2 regions of the Aeribacillus sp. FSL K6-8210 genome follow, and region 1 is predicted to be linked to the other one. Evidence: predicted binding sites of a transcription regulator. Region 1 holds the regulator's gene; the other holds the start of a gene.
The links. Region 1 encodes NrdR, which represses ribonucleotide reductase genes. Its sites were predicted from a motif close to AACACNATATATNGTGTT; they were not measured.
Positions count from the first base shown of each region.

Region 2: the regulator NrdR is predicted to act here: its motif matches at 1,247-1,264, upstream of NSQ41_RS13020 (vitamin B12-dependent ribonucleotide reductase).

Region 1 covers NZ_CP150172.1:2,951,871-2,955,298, reverse strand. Annotated here, with positions in the region: gene NSQ41_RS14330 (glyceraldehyde-3-phosphate dehydrogenase) at 1-660, shown strand, start outside; gene speD (adenosylmethionine decarboxylase) at 922-1,302, shown strand; gene nrdR (transcriptional regulator NrdR) at 1,741-2,202, shown strand; gene NSQ41_RS14315 (replication initiation and membrane attachment family protein) at 2,249-3,428, shown strand, end outside.
Region 2 covers NZ_CP150172.1:2,690,449-2,693,876, reverse strand. Annotated here, with positions in the region: gene NSQ41_RS13025 (biotin/lipoate A/B protein ligase family protein) at 176-1,012, shown strand; gene NSQ41_RS13020 (vitamin B12-dependent ribonucleotide reductase) at 1,336-3,428, shown strand, end outside.

The DNA.
Region 1 (3,428 bases):
GGAAAAAATGAAGATGTAACGATTGTTATCGGTGTAAACGAAGAACAATATGATCCTGACAACCATGTCATTATTTCGAATGCTTCTTGCACAACAAACTGTCTAGCGCCTGTTGCAAAAGTTCTTGATGAACAGTTTGGCATTGAATATGGTTTAATGACTACTGTCCACGCATATACGAACGATCAAAGAAATATTGATAATCCGCATAAAGATTTAAGAAGAGCGCGAGCGTGCGCCCAATCAATCATTCCGACAACTACCGGTGCAGCAAAAGCGATCGGTTTAGTTTTACCGCAATTAAAAGGAAAATTGCACGGTCTTGCATTAAGAGTGCCTACACCAAACGTCTCCCTCGTAGACTTTGTTGTAGATCTAAAACGCGATGTGACCGTTGAAGAGGTAAATGAAGCGTTTATCCAAGCTTCTCAAGGAAAGCTGAAGGGGATATTAGATTTTTCTTCAGAACCGCTCGTATCGGTTGACTACAACACAAACCCGCACTCTGCTATTGTCGACGGTTTAACGACAATGGTTATGGGAACAAGAAAGGTAAAAGTGCTTGCATGGTATGATAATGAATGGGGCTACTCTTGCCGCGTTGTGGATTTAGCAAAACTTGTAGCAAGCAAATTGAATAAATTGGCCGCAGCTGTATAAAATGATGGGAGGGTTGATCTTTACAAAGATTGACCCTCTTCTTCTTTTTGTTTGGATACTTTTTTCAGCGCAAAATTTTTGACAAAGTATGTTGCAAAAACAAATCAAACCATATATACTATTTTTCGTGAACTTCTTAAACGCAAGGTAATGTGGCTACTTAAAGGGTTAGGACCTCTTTGGACTAACTTTCCCCCGTGGTAGTTAAACATACCAGAGTGCGAAGAATTCATAAAAATTTATAAAGGGGGATCCATGGCTATGGAAACAATGGGACGTCACGTTATCTCTGAGCTGTGGGGATGCGACTTTGATAAGTTGAATGACTTGGAATTTATTGAAAAAACGTTTGTAAATGCAGCATTAAAATCAGGTGCTGAAATCCGGGAGGTTGCGTTTCATAAGTTTGCGCCTCAGGGTGTAAGCGGAGTTGTGATCATTTCAGAGTCACACCTAACAATTCATAGTTTTCCAGAGCATGGATATGCTAGCATTGATGTGTACACTTGCGGTGATTTAAATCCAAATATTGCAGCGGATTACATTTCTGAAGCTTTAGGTGCTCAAACGCGCGAAAATATTGAAATTCCTCGCGGTATGGGTCCTGTTCAAATCAAACAGGGTCAAGCAAAAGCACTTTAAAGTGAAAACAGAATAAAATTTGAATGGAAATGCAAAGAGGTGTCAGCTTTTTACTGCACCTCTTTTTATATTATAATAAAGAATAATATTTCATATTGAATGGTATTTAGAGGCATCTTATTTGCGGCCTCAAAGTACCGAGTTATTCTACCCCCTTCAAAGCCGTTATGAAAAAGAGGCTTTGATGTTTTTAAAATCATTCATTGTAGTGATGTAAAAATAAAAAAGCTTTTATTGGCATGGCTACATGGCTGCCATCACTGTTTGGCGGTTCGAACATCATTTGATTGGACCGGACTGACAGAAATCCATTTCATTCAGTCGAATTATCTATAACAAAAATACAAGAACTTGAAAGTTTCTTGTCTGATCCAATGCTATTTAATAAGATGTAGGTAGAGCTTTTTTGATTTAGTTAAAAAGATTGGAGCTGGTGATATGAAATGCCCTTCCTGCCACCATTTTGGAACACGTGTTTTAGATTCGCGTCCAGTCGATGAAGGGAGATCAATTCGGAGGCGAAGGGAATGTGAGGAATGTCAATATCGGTTCACAACGTTTGAAAAAGTAGAAGAAATTCCGCTCATCGTTGTGAAAAAGGAAGGAACACGAGAAGAGTTCAGCAGGGAAAAAGTTTTGCGCGGGATGATTAAAGCTTGTGAGAAAAGACCGGTTTCTTTAAAAAAATTGGAAGATGCTGCGCATGATATTGAAAAAGAACTAAGAAATCTAGGTACATCGGAAATATCAAGCGAAACGATCGGCGAAATGGTGATGGACAGACTAGCCGAAATTGATGAAGTCGCATACGTTCGATTTGCTTCTGTTTACAGGCAATTTAAAGATATAAATGTCTTTATTGAGGAATTGAAAGAACTGATCAAAAAAGAACGTTCATAAAAGAGCTGCGAGATTATGACATGCTATTTGGGAAGGTTTTGAAAAAATGATTGGACATCATCACTGGAAAGAGCTGCTGCCTGTTGATCGCTACGTTGTGAAATGTACGAGCAGTTTGATTCATGAATTTGACCGAAAAGTTCTTACATTACTGTACCAGCCCTTAATCGGGCCAAGAACGTTAAACTTATACATGACGCTTTGGAGCGAGCTTGAACAAAACCGTCTTTGGGGGACGGAATCGACCCACCATTTTTTAATGGCTGTTACTCAATCCCCATTAAATGAAATTTATCATGACCGTTTGAAATTAGAAGGAATAGGTCTTTTAAAAACATACCTTGTCGATGAAAGCGAACCGAAAAAATATATTTATGAACTTCAACGACCTCTTTCCCCCAAACAATTTTTTTATGATGGAATGTTGAACATATATTTATATAACAGAGTTGGAAAAACGGTGTACCAAAGATTGAAAAGCTATTTTTCCGATAAATCGGTTGATAGCAACGCCAAAGATGTGACAAGATCATTTCATGAAGTATACCAATCGATCCACCCATCTGAGCTTTCAGCCAATATTGCAATGGAACCCGAGGAAAACGATCAGGAGCTTTTTGATCATGCGCCTGGAGAACCGATTTCGATTCAAAACCAGTCCTTTGATTTTCAATTGTTTTATGCCGGTTTATCAGAGCATATTGTGCCCAAAAAAGCGATCACGCCTGCGGTTAAGGAAGCTGTTGAGAAATTAGCATATGTTTATGGAATTGATCCAATTGAAATGAAAAATCTGGTCATCCGTTCTTTGGATCATGATGAGCAAATTAATTTAGACGAGCTGCGAAAATGGGCGAGGGATTGGTATAAGCTGAATCACGGCAACCGTCTTCCAGAGCTTGTTGATAGGCTTCAGCCTTTGAATCAGCGGGTGAAAGACGAAGAAATTGAACAGTCAAAAGATAAGGAATTAATTCGACAGCTTGAATCCATCTCTCCAAGACAGTTTCTAAAAGATATTTCAGGCGGTATTGAACCGTCCGCAGCGGATTTGAAAATTATTGAAGATGTCATGTTTCAGCAAAAGCTGCTTCCCGGAGTTGTCAACGTTTTAATTTATTATGTCCTGCTAAAAACAAATATGAGATTGTCAAGAGCGTATGTTGAGAAAATTGCCAGCCACTGGGCTCGATTAGGAATTAAAACTGTGAAGGATGCAGTGGATG
Region 2 (3,428 bases), 260 kb from region 1:
TATTTGTTTGAATTTATTTGTTTGAAGTTCATGTGAACATACATACGAATGTTGGACAACATTTATTATATAAAACAAGAATGGAAATGTCATTTCTTTTCGGGCGTTTTATTTAACAATATCCTCTTCATTTGATAGACTAAAAAAGCAAATATAAAATAAAGAGGGTTGCGATATGGGAAAAGAATTATGGAATTATATTGATTCTGGCTTTTCATCCCCTTTTTACAATATGGCTCTTGATGAAGCTTTATTGGACTGGCACAGTGAAGGAAAAATCGCTCCGACGATTCGTTTTTACGGATGGAATCCGCCGACATTATCCATCGGCTATTTTCAAAAGGTTGAAAAAGAAATTGATATGGATGCTGTAAGACGACACGGCCTTGGCTTTGTACGAAGACCAACAGGCGGAAGGGGCGTGCTGCATGACAAGGAGCTTACATATAGCGTCATCGTATCCGAAGATCATCCGCGAATGCCCAAAACCGTGACAGAGGCTTATCGTGTAATTTCGGAAGGAATTTTGCATGGATTTCGCTTGTTAGGCTTAGACGCTCATTTTGCAATTCCAAGAACGGATGAAGAAAAACAGCATTTGAAAAATCCGCGGTCATCTGTATGCTTTGATGCACCGTCTTGGTATGAGCTGGTAGTTGAAGGAAGAAAAGTTGCCGGGAGTGCCCAAACTCGCCAGAAAGGCGTTATCCTGCAGCACGGCTCGATATTGCTAGATTTAGATGAAAAGCTGCTGTTCGACTTGTTTAAATATCCTAATGAGCGAGTCAGGGAAAGATTAGAGAAAAACTTTAAAAATAAAGCGGTGGCGATCAACGACCTTAGAGAAACTCCAGTCACAATGGAAGAGGCATGGAGCGCCTTTAAAAAAGGGTTTGAATACGGGCTTGATATTGAGTTGAGACCGTACCAATTGTCTAGCGAACAAGAAGAGTATGTGAAAAAACTGGCTAAAGAGAAATATGAAACAGAAGAATGGAATTTTAGAAGATGAAGCGGCGAACATGCCGTTTTTTGTATGATCAAAATGAAATGGATCGTTGCTTGTAAATCAAGGTGCCGATGTGTTTTCAAAAACTGCAACTGACAAATTTCTTCAAATACCGCCGGAATGATTCTAAGATCATTAAATTTCTTTTCCTTGCTTCTTTTTTTGGTTAGTTTTACATTTGACATTTTCATAATGTAGCGTATATCATACAATATATAGAGCAAACAAATGTTCTTTAGCACAATATATTGTTATTTTTTCGTTGATAATATCATCTAAATGTGGTAACGTATATCAAGTACGATATTTTTAAGGGAGTTGTGAATATGACAGTGGCGCTGAATGAGAAAATGAAAATTGATGTGGAGAAGCTGAATAAAGATATCAGCCTTTTCCCGCAGGTGCATCCGATTACGGAAGATATGAAAATCACGCACAAAGGTGTTTCGCGCCTTGTAATGCTGGACAGGTATTCATTTAAAGACACTGAAAAAATTACGCTATCTGAAGGCGATTTTGTAGTGCTGACGATCAAGGAAGATCCAAAATTTCCTGCAAGAGGGCTAGGCTACATTAAAGAAATTGATTGGGAAAATAAAAAGGCAAAGGTTCAGGTCGAAGAAGAGTTTCGTCATACTCTTGAAAAGCCTGAAGAACGGGAGACGGGAATCATCGTTCGCTCTTTAGATGTCATCGAAAAACCGCTTGAAATTTTTTATGAACAAATTGCCAAAAGAAATGCAACAGGTCTTGCTGCTGTTGAAAAAACAGAAGAAAAAAGAAAAGAATGGTTTGAAAAATTTTATCAAGAGCTCGTCAATCTGCATTTTATTCCGGCTGGCCGGGTTCTTTACGGCGCAGGAGCAGGAACCGAAGTGACGTATTTTAACTGCTATGTCATGCCCTTTGTAAAAGATTCCCGTGAAGGGATCTCTGAACACCGCAAACAAGTAATGGAAATTATGAGCCGCGGAGGCGGTGTCGGCACGAACGGTTCAACATTGAGACCAAGAAACACATTAGCTCGTGGTGTAAACGGCAAATCATCAGGATCTGTGTCGTGGCTGGATGACATTGCAAAATTAACCCATCTTGTTGAACAAGGTGGCTCACGGCGAGGAGCCCAAATGATTATGCTGGCCGACTGGCATCCTGACATCATTGAATTTATCGTTTCCAAAATGCAAAACCCGCGCATTTTGCGCTACTTAATTGAAAATACAAATGATGAAGGAATTAAGAAGGCGGCTGAAGACAAGCTCAAATTTGTTCCTCTTACACAGCAAGAGCGCGACATGTATCAAGGAATTGTCAACTTTAAAAATGTTCCGGGCAAAGGAGGCTTTTCAGACGCTGTTATTAGAGAGGCGGAATTAAAGCTTCGAGTCGGAGGAACATATACTGTTCATAATCCGGAATTTTTAACAGGCGCTAACATTTCTGTCTGCTTGACGAAAGAGTTTATGGAAGCAGTGGAAGAAGATCGGGAGTATGAGCTTCGCTTCCCAGATGTAGAAAGCTACAATGATGAAGAAATGAAGATTTACAATGAAGAATGGCATAAAGTTGGCGATGTGCGCGAGTGGGAGAAAATGGGGCATCGCGTGCGCGTGTACCGCAAAATTCGCGCAAGAGAGCTTTGGAAGCTGATTAACATTTGTGCAACCTATTCAGCGGAGCCAGGTATTTTCTTCATTGACAATGCCAATGATATGACGAACGCAAGAGCATACGGTCAAAAGGTTGTTGCAACAAATCCGTGCGGTGAACAGCCTCTTGCACCATATTCCGTCTGCAACTTAGCAGCAGTAAACTTGGCGAAGATGGTCGACAAGGAAAAGAAAGCTGTTGACTATGAAAAGCTCAAACGAACTGTGGAAATCGGCGTCAGAATGCAAGATAATGTCATTGATGCTACGCCTTATTTTCTCGAAGAAAACAAAAAGCAAGCGCTGGGTGAACGGCGCATCGGCTTAGGCGTTATGGGTTTGGCGGACTTGCTTATCTACTGCGAAAAAGAATATGGAGCAGAGGACGGCAACAAGCTTGTTGATGAAGTGTTTAAGGTAATTGCAACGACCGCATACCGGGCATCAATAGAACTGGCAAAAGAAAAAGGCAGCTTCCCGTTCCTAGTCGGCGAAACGGAGGAAGAGACGCAAAAATTAAGACAAGCCTTCATTAATACAGGATATATGAAAAAAATGCCGGAAGATATTCGCGAAAACATTTTAAAATATGGTATTCGCAACTCGCATTTGCTGACGGTAGCACCGACAGGATCAACTGGCACTATGGTTGGCGTTTCTACAGGTCTTGAGCCATATTTCTCCTTCTCGTACTACCGAAGCGGGCGTCTTGGCAAATTTATTGAAGTAAAAGCGGATATCGTTCAAGAATATTTAAACGAACATCCGGA